Regions from separate parts of the Aggregatibacter aphrophilus ATCC 33389 genome, predicted to be linked through region 2. Evidence: riboswitches for the same ligand, from Rfam matches in the RefSeq annotation. Region 2 holds a riboswitch; the other holds the start of a gene.
The links. Region 2 has a riboswitch for preQ1 ahead of queC (7-cyano-7-deazaguanine synthase QueC). Riboswitches for the same ligand answer to the same signal wherever they lie in the genome.
Positions count from the first base shown of each region.

Region 1 (7,037 bases), 170 kb from region 2:
TGCGAAGCAGTTTTGAATGCTTTCATCGGTGGCAACGTCTAACGGAAGAACGATGTTTGCGCCAAATTCTTTGGCAAATTCTTCAACACGCGGTTGTAATTTTTCATTTAAATAAGTGAAGGCTAATTCTGCACCTTGTTCTTTCATGGCCTTAGCGATACCGTAAGCGATAGAACGGTTGCTGGCGAGACCTGTGACTAAAATACGTTTACCTGTTAAGAAACCCATAGTTATTCCTAAATTGTTTGAGTTAAAAAGTGGCAAGATTATACTTGTTTTGCCGGTCTTGAGCAATGTGGCGGTTTTTGGTTTAACCAGTTAAGCCGGATTATCTATATCCTTAAATTCCACGTCAAAACCGTGTTCTTTTGCCAACCATTCGCCGAGAGCTTTAATGCCGTAACGTTCAGTGGCATGGTGCCCGGCAGCAAAGAAATGAATCCCTTGCTCTCTGGCGGAGTGAATGGTTTGCTCAGATACTTCACCTGTGATAAAAGCGTCACAATTTTGTGCTGCGGCAAGGTCGATATATCCCTGTCCGCCACCGCTACAAATACCGACTTTACTAATAAAGTGCGGTCCGTTTTCCGTGCAAATTAGCGGTTTGCGGTTTAACACGCGTTCAATGCGTTCGGCAAATTGTTCGGCGGTTGACGGTTCTTTTAAGGTGCCCCACACCGGAATGCTGACTGCGTTTTGTTCTAACGGTTGAAGATTTTCAATGCCAAGTAACCGGCCGAGCAGGGCGTTGTTGCCGAGTTCGGGGTGAACATCTAAAGGCAAATGATAGCCGTATAAATTGATGTCATTGACTAATAAGGTTTTGATTCGCTTGCCTTTCATACCGCGGATACAAGGATTTTCGCTTTTCCAGAAATAACCGTGATGAACAAGCAAGGCGTCTGCTTTTTGCTCAACGGCATAATCAATTAGGGCTTGGCTGGCGGTGACGCCGGTGATGATTTTTTTGACTTCGACCTTGCCTTCCACTTGTAAGCCATTTGGTGCGTAGTCGTTAATAGTATCGCTATTGAGCTTTTGATTAAGCAGATTTTCTAGGGCTAAATTTTGCATAAAGGTTCTCTAAAAGAAGAAAAAGAATGGCGTAATAATAATGGCTTTAGTAGGGAATAAGAAGAAAAAAATGGCCGATGCGAAGATCTTTTGACAAAGACGTGGGGGAGTTTTTGCATCGGCCACTGTGTTTAAGAATGACGACTATCTTAAATAAAAACGACTTCATTATACAATTTAATATATAGCGATCAAGCTAAATTTAAGTTTTTTCGACAAGAAATTTATGCTATGCCAATTAATTTATGCGTTTGTACACTTAATAACCACTTTGGTTTGTTGGGGCGTTGGTTTAATAAACCTAATTGGGTAATGGTTTCCAGCAAATTCATTTTGCCGTTGATTTCGCAAGGGGAAAGGTAGTAGCGAGTCGCCTGAATGTTCTCTTCAATCAACGCACAAAAATCACTGACATCGCCGTCTGCAACAATGCGTACTTCATCGGCAAATTCAATGCAACACTGTTCATATTTATGTTGATATAACCGTTTCGGGCTGGTGGCGATATAGTCAATTTGTGTGGGAATCGGTTTCAAGCCGTTAGTCTCAATGGCAAGAAAATAGCCCTCCGATTTCATTTGATCCAGCAGAAGCTCAATATTCGGCACAATGGTCGGCTCGCCACCGGTGATAATAATATTCTTTGCTGAAAATGACCGCACTTCTTCCATGATTTGCGCTAAGGTCATGCGTTCAAATTGATTGTAATTAGTGTCGCACCAAGGACAGGCGAGGTTACATTTGCCGAAACGTACAAAAATGCTTGGCATACCGGTGTTAAACCCTTCACCTTGTAGGCTCTCAAAAATCTCAACGATATTGTAAGAAGGCGTAAAAACGTCAATTTTTTGCACTGCACTTATTCCTCATATTCACAAAATGACGTTGGGGTTTCCCATAAACGGATGGCAGAAACCGGCAGATTTTCTTCGTCTTTCAAACGACGATAAATAAACTGTGCCAGCTGCTCGGCCGTCGTGCGAAACGGTACACCAAAGGTTTTGGAATCCAGCTGTTGTAACAATGTGGCGATTTTGCTTTCCCGCTCGCTGGTTTGATCGTAAATGAAAGCATGATCCATAGGATCTAAAACGGCACGTTTTACAATGGTTTTGAGATCGCTAAAATCAATCACCATGCCCTGTTTGGCACCGATTGCATATAAATTACCGCACACTTCAACTTGTAATTTATACGTATGCCCGTGCAGATTTTGGCATTTCCCGTCATGCCCATCCAACAGATGGGCCATATCAAAACTAAATTCTTTAGAAACTTTAAACATAATCAGCCTGTTAATGTGGTTAATAATGATCTAAACCGTTCGCTAACATAAAACATCATCGGCAGTCACAGAGGTGGTTGGAAAGAAAAGAGGAAATGTCATGTGATACCTAGTTTTTTTATGTAGGAGGTTTGCGAACTACAAATTGAAAATTGGCGGTATTATACAATGCACGGTGGCTTTTATGTGATTTATTTATAGTGCGTTGATAACACAATGAATTTTTATTTTATGTATGATGAGTTGTTTGTGCGTGAAGGGACGTTAGCAGTAGATTTTCAATATTTTTGAGGGAGGATAAGTGCGACTCTCATCTCACGCAATGAAAAAATATCAACATTTTGGTGATTCTTTTGTCTTATCTAAGGTGGTCTTTTTTTAGAGACAGTGTGAAGCGACTACTTGCAAGTCTGCTATGTAGCCATTATTTAATAAATCAGTTTTTTATGTCACTTAAATAATATTAAAATAGATTAAAGTGCGGTGAAAAATTAAGGTGTTTTATTGCATTCTTTCCTTTTTTGAGGCTTTTATGAAAAATATAAAAAAAACTATCTTTTTACTTCCATCTTTGCTTTTGTTGAACCCGTTAAATAGTCTTGCCGATGTAAAGATGTCTTCTGATAATTCCAATATAAATTCGCCAACAGTGCAAAAAACAACTTTAAAGGAAAGCGGATTAATGCTGGATATTGCAAGGCACTTTTATCCGCCTGAAGTTATTAAATCTTTTATTGATACTATTAGCCAGTCGGGCGGGACATTTCTGCATTTACATTTTTCCGATCACGAAAATTATGCTTTAGAAAGTCGGTTGCTGAATCAGCGTGTGGAAAATGCGATTCAAGATAAAAGCGGAATTTATATTAATCCTTACACCAATAAACCCTTCTTGAGCTATCAACAGCTTGATGACATTAAAGCATATGCAAAATCAAAAGGCATTGAGCTTATTCCCGAACTGGATAGCCCGAATCACATGACGGCGATTTTTACGTTATTAAAACAAGAAAAGGGGGAAGCCTATCTTCAATCTTTAAAATCACCACAAAATGATGACGAAATTAGCATTACCAATCCGGACAGTATTGAGTTTATGCAATCTTTGTTGGCTGAAGTTATTCATATTTTTGGTGACAGTACTAAGCATTTTCATATTGGTGGTGATGAGTTTGGTTATGATGAAAATAGTAATCATGAATTTATTGCCTATGCCAATAAATTAGCTGATTTTTTAAGAGAAAAAGGATTAAAAACCCGAATTTGGAATGATGGTTTAATTAAAAATACCGTCGATCAATTAAATCCTAATATTGAAATTACCTACTGGAGTTATGATGGTGATACGGAAGATGAAGGCGAGGCAAATCGACGTCGTCATCTGCGGGTGAGTCTGCCGGAATTAGTCGAAAAAGGTTTTACTGTTTTAAATTATAATTCTTATTATCTTTATATAAATCCTAAAACCTCTTCAACGCTTTCGCATGATGCGAGCTTTGCTCAAAAAGACGTCTTAAATCATTGGGATCTTAGTGTTTGGGATGGACAAAATACGGAAAATAAAGCACAAGATACCCATAAAATTGCCGGCGCGGCTTTGTCTATTTGGGGAGAAGATGTCAAGGCCTTGAAAAGTGAAGCCATTCAGAAAAATACAAAAGGCTTACTGGAGGCGGTGATTCAAAAGACGAACAGTGAGATTAAATAAAAAGTGCGGTCGGTTTGAAAAATGTTTTTTAACTGACCGCACTTTTTATTACTCAGACTAGAATGATTGTACTAGCAGGGTATGATTGCCATGAAAGATAGTAGATTGTTTAGGATACTGTATTACGTATTAGAAAAGGGGAAAGCTACTGCAAATGAACTAGCAGATAGGTTTGAAGTATCAGTAAGAACGATTTATAGAGATATAGACTCAATAAGCAGTGCAGGTATTCCAATTTATGTTATTCAAGGAAAGGGTGGTGGAATAGAGGTTGCTCAAGAATTTATTCTAAGCAAATCTTTACTGTCCCAAAATGAAAAAGAGCAAATAATGACCGCACTTCAGAGCCTGGAGCATACAAGTAAGTTATATGAAGGAGAGCTGTTAACGAAGCTATCTGCGCTATTTAAAATGAAAAATCAAAATTGGATAGAGATTGATTTTAATAATTGGCAAAACAATGAGGCATACGAAAAAACTTTTAATGATTTAAAGTTCGCTATTTTGAATAGAAATATCATTTCCTTTTCATACTTTAGCAGTAATCAAGAAAAAACATGTCGAACGGTAAAACCTGCTCGCTTATTATTTAAAGGTCAAGATTGGTATTTGTACGCTTTTTGTTTACTGAGAAATGATTTCAGATATTTTAAGCTATCGAGAGTTAAGAATTTAGAAATACTACTATTACATTTTAAAGAAAATTTTGGTGATATAAGACTAAGAAAAGATATAAAGCCCGACAATATGGTGCGAATAAAAGTGAAGTTTGATCGTAGGGCTGCTTTTAGGGTATATGATGAATTTAATGGAGATATTACTAAGGATGATGAAGGAAATTTATATACAGAAATAGACATACCTAATAGCGATACGTTATATAACTATATATTTTCATTTGGAAATTATGTAGAAGTGCTAGAACCGGAGGAGGTTCGGTTCCATATTAAAAACCTGGTAAATGAGATAGCGGATAAATATAAAACATGACAAATGGTGTCAAGTTTTCCCCTGTATAATGGAACCTGTGAAATTATATAGGAGAAAACTAAAATGAAGTATGAATGGAAAAAGAACGAGAAACACCTTTATGGCATAAAACAAACACCTGAGCTTGTAGATGTGCCAAGCCAAAAGTTTATTATGATACAGGGAGCAGGTAACCCTAATAAAGCGGATTTTTCAGATAGAATATCCACGCTGTATTCGCTTGCATATTCAATTAAGATGTTATTTAAATCCATGATGAAGAATGAATCTGACGATAAAATCACAGATTTCACAGTGTATCCTTTAGAGGGGATTTGGGAAAAAACCGACGAAGATGGGTTAGATAAAGATAAGCTAAAATATACGCTTATGATTAAACAACCTGATTTTATTACACAAGAAATTTTTCTAAATGCACTTGAAAATGTCCAAAAGAAAAAGCCAAACGTCTTATATAATAAAGTAAGTTTTGGCTGTATAGATGGTGGTAAAGCAATTCAAATATTGCATATAGGGAGTTATGACACTGAACTTGCCTCCTTTGAAAAAATGGATAAATTAACCAAAGAACTGGGCGTGTTTAGGTGTGCTGATTCTCATAGAGAAATATACTTGAGTAATAAAAACAAAACTTCGGAAGATAAATTGAAAACAATTTTAAGATATTTCGTAAGATAAGAGATGGTTTTGCTCCTTGACCGGTGTTACTTACTCTTTTATATAAGCGAATATCTTCCCCGTATGAGTTAAAACAAAAGTGCGGTCAGTTTGAAAAATGTTTTTTAAACTAACCGCACTTTTTTTGTCAATTAAGCAAATTCGGCTTGATGTGCCATTAATTCTGCTTTGGTGAGGGCAAACACGCCGAAGCCGCCATTAGGGAGATCCAACCAATGGAATGGTACATCGGGGTATTGTTCCATTAAATGCACCATGCTGTTGCCAACTTCGCAAATCAATAGACCGTTGTCGGTGAGATAATTAGAAGCCATGCGTAAAATTTCTTTAGTTATGTCTAAGCCGTCATTGCCCGATCCAAGTGCCATTTCCGGCTCATAATGAAATTCTTCCGGCATATCGGAGAGATCTTCCAAGTCGACATAAGGTGGGTTAGCAACGATGAGATCGTATTGTTCTTCCAATAAATGAGAGAACAAATTCGATTGAATCGGGAAAACACGGTGGTTCAGATTGTGGCGTTCGATATTCATTTCCGCCACATTGAGCGCATCAATAGACAAATCAACCGCATCTACATCAGCTTGTGGGAATTGTTCGGCGCAAGCGATGGCAATGCAACCACTACCGGTGCACATGTCTAAAATTCGTTTTGGTTCGTAGTTTAAGAGTCCTGCAAAGCGCTGTTGAATGAGACCGCCAATCGGTGAGCGTGGAATGATGACCCGCTCGTCCACATAAAATTCTAAACCGCAGAACCACGCACGATGAATTAAATAAGCAATAGGGACGCGTTTTTCCAAACGAATCATGACTAAACGAATTAATTCTGATTTTTCCGCCATGGTTAAACGGGCATCGTACAATTCGCTTGGAAAATCCGGCGGTAGGTGTAAGGTTGCCAGCACAAGTTGTTGTGCTTCATCCCAAGGGTTGTCATAGCCATGTCCGTAGAAAATATCGGCACGGTTGAAAATAGTGTAAGTCCAGCGTAGAAAATCTTTGATGCTGTGTAGGTCGTTTTGTACGTTGGCAGAATAAATATCGTCAATTAATTCTTGATTAAAGGCAATTTCGTTCATGATTTTCTCTTATCAATGTTAAAATTGGGGCTAGTTATATCATATTTGAAATAGGAAAGCGAAAATGTTGGATGAAGATGACATTTCTCTTTTTCGCGCCGAAATTAAGGGCGTTAAAAAGTTAAAACAAGATACGTTTTTGCCGCCTCGGCAGAATAAAAAGAAAGCTCAAATTGCCTTGAAGGACATGCGTGAACAACAGGACACGCTGTTTTATTTT
Region 1 covers NZ_LR134327.1:612,380-619,416, reverse strand. Annotated here, with positions in the region: gene EL144_RS03140 (enoyl-ACP reductase FabI) at 1-228, opposite strand, end outside; gene EL144_RS03135 (Nif3-like dinuclear metal center hexameric protein) at 319-1,074, opposite strand; gene EL144_RS03130 (7-carboxy-7-deazaguanine synthase QueE) at 1,299-1,928, opposite strand; gene queD (6-carboxytetrahydropterin synthase QueD) at 1,934-2,359, opposite strand; PreQ1 riboswitch class I at 2,463-2,507, opposite strand; gene EL144_RS03120 (family 20 glycosylhydrolase) at 3,042-4,067, shown strand; gene EL144_RS03115 (helix-turn-helix transcriptional regulator) at 4,158-5,057, shown strand; gene EL144_RS03110 (GyrI-like domain-containing protein) at 5,121-5,735, shown strand; gene prmB (50S ribosomal protein L3 N(5)-glutamine methyltransferase) at 5,867-6,817, opposite strand; gene smrB (endonuclease SmrB) at 6,882-7,037, shown strand, end outside.
Region 1: linked by a shared signal. The riboswitch ahead of queD (6-carboxytetrahydropterin synthase QueD) and the one ahead of queC (7-cyano-7-deazaguanine synthase QueC) in region 2 are both predicted to bind preQ1.

Region 2 (7,037 bases):
TTCCCCTGCCGGCTCCTTAAAAAATATGCGTTATGCCTTTGCTTATGGCGCAGACGCCGTGTATGCCGGTCAACCGCGTTACAGCTTGCGCGTACGCAATAATGAATTTAATCACGCCAATTTAAAAATCGGCATTGATGAAGCCCATGCGCTAGGCAAAAAGTTCTATGTCGTCGTGAACATTGCGCCGCACAATTCCAAGCTCAAAACTTTTATTAAAGATTTACAACCGGTTATCGACATGGGCCCGGATGCACTGATCATGTCCGATCCCGGTTTGATTATGCTGGTACGTGAACACTTCCCTGACATTGATATTCACCTTTCCGTGCAAGCCAATGCGGTGAACTGGGCAACTGTGAAATTCTGGAAGCAAATGGGGTTAACCCGCGTGATTTTATCGCGTGAGCTTTCCCTTGATGAAATCGCCGAAATCCGCCAACAAGTGCCGGATATTGAACTGGAAATTTTCGTGCATGGCGCACTTTGCATGGCCTATTCCGGCCGTTGCCTGCTTTCCGGCTATATCAACAAACGCGACCCAAACCAAGGCACCTGCACTAACGCCTGCCGTTGGGAATACAAAATGGAAGAAGGCAAAGTGGATGACGTGGGCAATATCGTGCCGAAATTCGACCCAAGCCAACAGATTGAGGTGAAAAATGTCGCCCCAACGTTGGGCGAAGGCACAGTAACCGATAAAGTGTTCCTTTATACCGAAGCGCAAAATCCTGACGAGCAAATGACCGCCTTTGAAGACGAACACGGCACTTACTTCATGAACTCGAAAGATTTATGCGCAGTGCAACATGTGGAAAAACTCACTGCACTTGGTGTGCATTCCTTAAAAATCGAAGGTCGCACCAAATCCTTCTACTATTGTGCTCGTACCGCTCAAGTGTATCGCAAAGCCATTGACGATGCGGCCGCCGGTAAACCGTTTGATGAAAATCTGATGGACACCTTAGAGTCCCTTGCCCACCGTGGTTATACTGAAGGTTTCCTACGTCGCCACACCCACGATGAATACCAAAATTATGACTACGGCTACTCCATTTCTGACCGTCAACAATTTGTCGGCGAATTCACCGGCAAACGCAATGAACTCGGCATGGCAGAAGTAGCGGTGAAGAATAAATTCTTGCTTGGTGATGAAGTGGAAATGATGACACCGCAAGGCAACATCGTGTTTAAAATCAACAAAATGCTCAACCGAAAAAATGCTGAAGTCGATGCGGCCTTGGGCGACGGACACTTTGTCTTTTTAGATATGCCACAGGATATTCATTTGGATTATGCGTTGCTCATGCGTAATTTGGTTAACGCCAACACCCGCAATCCACATGAAAAGAAAGGTTAATTTTTTGTTGCAGATTTGTTGAAATATAAATCAAGATGGCTATAATGTCGCCATCCCCTAATAAAAATATGACTCCAAATACTCTTAGCCCTTCTCCCCTTGAAGGGCTTTTTTTTATCTCTTGAATAATTAACGGTGTGCCTCTGCTTGCACCAGCCAACAATTATGAATTTGCTTATTGCGTTCAAAATCCAACGGTAAGGTTTTGTGAGAAATTTCTACCGCACTTAAGCCTAACTCTTCCAACTTAGCAAAATCCATTTTGAAACCGCGTTTGTTGTTAGAGAACACAATGGTGCCGCTCGGACGCAGAATACGTTTTAAATTCGTCATTAACTTAATGTGATCCCGTTGCACGTCCCAACTGTCTTCCATGCGTTTTGAATTGGAGAATGTCGGCGGGTCAACAAAAATCAAATCAAACTGACGGTCGCATTTCTCTAGCCATTGCAGGCAATCCGCTTGAATCAGTTTGTGCTGTTTACCTTCAATGTCGTTCAACAACAAATTCTGTTCCGCCCAGTTGAGATAGGTATTTGACATATCCACGGTAGTGGTTGATTTTGCCTTACCCAACGCTGCATGTACCGTTGCCGAACCGGTGTAAGCAAATAAATTGAGGAAATCTTTGCCTTGCGCCATTTCACCTAACATTTTACGGGTCAGGCGATGATCCAAAAATAAGCCGGTATCCAAATAATCTGTTAAGTTCACCCACAACTTCGCGCCGTATTCGTTCACATAAAAATACTCGCCTTTGTTCGCCAATTTTTCATATTGATTAGTGCCTTTTTGTTTTTGGCGCACTTTTAAAATCAACTTATTGGTTTCAATACCGGTAACGATCAACGTAGCATTCACCGCATCCAACAACCGTTGGCGCGCTTTATTTTCATCAATATTTTTTGGCGCGGCATATTCCTGCACCACAATGTGATCGGCATAACGATCCACCGCCAAATTGTATTCCGGCAAATCCGCATCATATAAGCGATAAGCGTCTAGCCCTTGCTGCTTAGCCCATTTCTCAATTTTCTTGATATTTTTTTGCAGGCGATTAGCGAAATCCACTGCTACTTCAGAAGAAACTGAAGAAGTGCGGTCAAATTCTACGGCGTTTTCTACCGCACTTTGCTCTGCGCGCTCGGCAATTTGATAATTTTTCTGTACGCAATCTAACGGGCCGTTTTTTGCTTTAAACTGACGATGAGAACGTAAGCGCAAGCAATCCAATAGACTTGGCTCACCACTGAAAATAGATGCGTTCCAGCCGGCAAATTGTTGTTTCAAGCGTTGGCCAAACACAGAATACAAGGCAATAAGCGCCGGCGTAGTGCCTAAACGTTCGCCGTACGGCGGGTTACAAATCACCGTGCCTGCTACGTTCGGACTTGGATTTTTTATCGCCACCACATCGCCCTGTTGCCATTGCATCAGATGCGCCACGCCCGCATTTTTGGCGTTTTGTTTGGCTTTTTGCAACACGCGATGATCCAAATCAAAGCCATAAAAGTGCGGTGGATTTTCACGTTGTTTTTCGGCTTCCGCCAAGGCTAAAGCCTCTTCTTTCAGCTTTTCCCACGCTGCCTGATTATGCGCCTGCCAAAAATCAAAGCCCCAATGCAGACGATATAATTGCGGTGCGATTTGCGCTTCCATTTGTGCCGCTTCAATCAATAGCGTACCCGAACCGCACATCGGATCCACTAACGGCGTGCCTTTTTGCCAACCGGAACGCAGTACAATCGCAGCAGCCAAAGTTTCACGCAACGGCGCTTTGCCGGTGTCTTCACGATAACCCCGCATATGCAGCGCATCACCACTCAAATCAAGCGACAGCACCACCTCATCACGATTCAAATACGCATGAATACGAATATCCGGTTGTTCTTTATCCACGTTTGGACGAGCCCGACCATGGCGTTCAAAATAATCCACAATCCCATCTTTCACACGCATTGCGCCGAATTGGGTATGACGAATTTCCTGGTTTGTACCGTTAAAATCCACGAAAAAATGGACTTTTTCATCAAAATAATCCAACCAATTTACGCCCACCACCGCAGAATATAAATCCAAATCGCTAAAGACTTTGGCTTGCACGATAGGCAATAAAATGCGTGAACTCAAACGGCTCCAAAGCAAAGTGCGATACAGGGTTTCATCATCCGCCCAGTAATGCACGCCGCCTTGCGCGACTTTAGCATCCTGTGCGCCTAATTCGGTCAATTCGGATTTCAAAAGCTCTTCAAACCCTCGGGCAGTGGTGGCAAAAAGTTGTTTCATAAGGTCTCAATGGTTGGAAAAATTGGCGGGGATTATAGCAGTTTTAAACGCCAAGTGCGTTGAAGTGCGGTGGATTTTACGGATATTTTAGATTCCCGCTAAAAACCAACCGCACTTTTAGTGTAATTTCATCTTCTACTGATTCATTAAAAAGTGCGGTGTTTTTTCTAAACGTTTTTAGTGTCACGTGCCTGCAAATACGCGTTCAACCCACGCTCTCGTAAAATACAACTCGGGCATTCACCGCAGCCACCTTCTACCCCGTTGTAGCAAGTGTGCGTGTGTTGGCGGATGTAATCGAATGCGCCGAGTTGATCTGCCAGTGCCCAAGTGTCTTTTTTATCTAACCACATGAGTGGCGTGCGAATGTCAAAAGGGTAATCCATGGCCAGGTTTAAAGTCACGTTCATGGATTTGACAAACACGTCGCGACAATCGGGATAACCGCTGAAATCCGTTTCGCACACGCCGGTGTAAATGACACGAATGCCTTGGCTTTTGGCGTAAATGGCGGCGTAAAGCAAAAATAAGGCGTTGCGCCCGTCCACAAAAGTATTTGGTAATTCATCGTCTTTTTGACTAATTTGTGCGTTTGGATCCATCAGGGCATTGTGCGTAATAGCTTTGATTACACTGGTATCGAGTAGCGTTTGTTTGACCTTCAAATCCTGCGCAATCCAACGGGCTTTTTCCAGTTCGATGGCATGGCGTTGGCCATACTGAAAGGTGATGACTTCAACATTTTCCGCACCAAATTCTTTGATCGCGAGAAATAAACAGGTGGTGGAATCTTGCCCGCCGGAGAAAATCACAAGGGCTTTGTTCGGTTGATTTGACATGATATATCCTTAGTTTTTTTATGTGGGAGGGTTGCGAACCACAGATGAAAGAGGTGGCATTGTAGCAAAAATAAAGGGGATGAAACATCCCCTTTAAAAACGTTGTGAATTTCGACCGCACTTTAACGTCAATCAATATCCTTCTTCCTGTAAATTTGGCAGGAAAGTCTTGTGCTGAATGCGTTTGACACGGGTTTCGATGCGCCCGTCGGCGTACAGTTCAATTTCACGCCAACCGGGTTGAACGGTGTCTAAGGCAAACGTATTGCTGTCCGGTTTAAACTGAATGCCCGTTGAAGGGGTTGCCATCACTTTGTAGCCGTGCCATTCGCCATCCACTTGTTGATGGATATGACCGTGTAAAATCCCTTTGACATTGGAAAATGGCGCCAATATATAGGCCAATTCATGGGCGTTACGTAAATTATGCTGATCCAACCAAGCGGAATGGGTGGATAAAATGTGATGGTGCAACACCACTAAAGAATAACGTTGTGGATATTCTTTTAATTTTGCCAACAACCAATCCAGTTGATATTCACCAAGTTGACCATGGGGCACACCGGAAATTTGGCTATCCAGCAATAATATTTGCCAACGATCACCCAGTAAAATATGCTTTTTCGCGCTAATGTTATCTTTTGTCAGTAAATCAAACATTTTCGGCTGAAAATCATGGTTTCCCGGAATCCAAAATACCATTTTTTCCAACGCCTTGACGCCTTCGCAAAAATGCAAATAGCCTTCGTCACTACTGTCCTGCACTAAATCGCCCGTAGCCAGCACAAGATCATAAGCATATTGCTGTTGTTGAATTTCAGTCAGAACCTGAGAAAAACTCGCTTGAGTATTGATGCCCAACAATTCACCGTTGGTGTCTTTAAATAGATGAGGATCCGTAATTTGAACGATACGGAACACCTCTTGTTGGGTGTTATATTGATAGGTATTTAACAAAGTAAACTCCTACTTCCTAATATTAAACTTAGTCTAAATTACCTATGTCGCCTGTTTACAACCACTGCGCTTTTAATTTTAGGTAATTTAACTCCAGCCATTGTAATCCCATTACTGCAACGCCATTATCAATCTTACCTTCGCAAAGCCATTGATACGCGGTTTCCCGACTTACGACATGAACTCGAATATCTTCATTTTCTTCAGCTAAACCATGCAAACCACCCACTTGGGAGCTGTCCACTTTACCGACAAACAGGTGAATGCGCTCAAGTACGCCTCCCGGACTATCCCAAACGCTTAAACAATGTTGCATATTGGTGATTTTCGCACCGGCTTCTTCTTCACTTTCTCTTAACGCAACAGATTCCGGTGTTTCGCCTTCTTCTACCATACCGGCGATCAATTCCAGTAACCATGGTGATTGCTTCAATGTCGGATCATAAGCGCCGATACGTACCTGCTCCACCAATACCACATTATCCAATACCGGATCATAAGCAACCACGGCAGATGCTGCACCTTTGATTAACAGCTCACGGGTGACCACACCACTCCAACTGCCGGCAAAAAGTTTATGCTTGAATTGCACCTTATTTAGCTTAAAAAAACCGCGATAAACCGTTTCATCCTTTACAATCTCAATATCTTGTTGAGTAAACTGTTGAAACTGATACATCTTTATCTCCATAAATAATAGCTGGCGATTAGGATACTTTCATTCACGCCAAAAAAAAATGTAATTCTTTGTAAAATTTCCGGATTTTTGAAGTAGGTCACAAAAGTGCACCAAAGAACGGGGTGTCTCATGAAAATATTGCAATGAAAATGGTCAGAATGACAAAGAAGTAAAGAGATGCCTATGGAAGAGTGAATGCTACTGCTCGTTTTCAGGCTGGGATTATTTTTTTATCTCGTTTGCCGATTATTCCCAGCCCAGGGCCACGCAAACCTGAAATGCAAAATTAACACTAAATAAAAAACTGCTTAAAAATGCTCACCAAATGCGCCGTTAACACGCTTTTTCCCGCAATCTCTTCCTTTTCCCACGCCTTCAACAACACCTCCGGCGTAAATGCTTTTACCGCTTGTTCAGCCAACGGAATATAGCTGATATGCCAAGGCTCCCGCCCAATTTTTTTACCTTCGGGTTGGTGCATAAACGGCAATGCGAAATCAAAGTGCGGTAGGTTTTCAATGAGAAACTCACTCAGTTCAAAGAAATAACCGCCTTTTTCATATTCCCAAGGCTCAAGTTGTAAGGATTGACCTTGAGGCAATAAATCGGGATCGAAAATGTCAACTTCCGTGCCCCAATGATGGCGGCTACCTCCCGGTAGCGCCGACCAACGTAAAATAGCTTGCGCTTTTTGCCAATCGTCCAATTGGGTCAAATCTAACGCATTGCCTGCATCATCGTGCACTTTGCGTTCACCGTTAAATTTGCCGTTCCAAATAAGTTGTTGGCGCACAAAATCACGAAAGCTGCTGGCGGGTTGTAAATTAAAGCCATTTTTGACCGCACTTTGTTGCAGCCCTTGAAAGGCTTTCATTGCCTGCGCCTGCAAAAAATGATGAGGAGAATGAGGTGTCGG
Region 2 covers NZ_LR134327.1:778,825-785,861, forward strand. Annotated here, with positions in the region: gene trhP (prephenate-dependent tRNA uridine(34) hydroxylase TrhP) at 1-1,360, shown strand, start outside; gene rlmKL (bifunctional 23S rRNA (guanine(2069)-N(7))-methyltransferase RlmK/23S rRNA (guanine(2445)-N(2))-methyltransferase RlmL) at 1,490-3,646, opposite strand; gene queC (7-cyano-7-deazaguanine synthase QueC) at 3,814-4,485, opposite strand; PreQ1 riboswitch class I at 4,489-4,533, opposite strand; gene cpdA (3',5'-cyclic-AMP phosphodiesterase) at 4,618-5,442, opposite strand; gene nudF (ADP-ribose diphosphatase) at 5,498-6,121, opposite strand; gene EL144_RS03840 (M15 family metallopeptidase) at 6,414-7,037, opposite strand, start outside.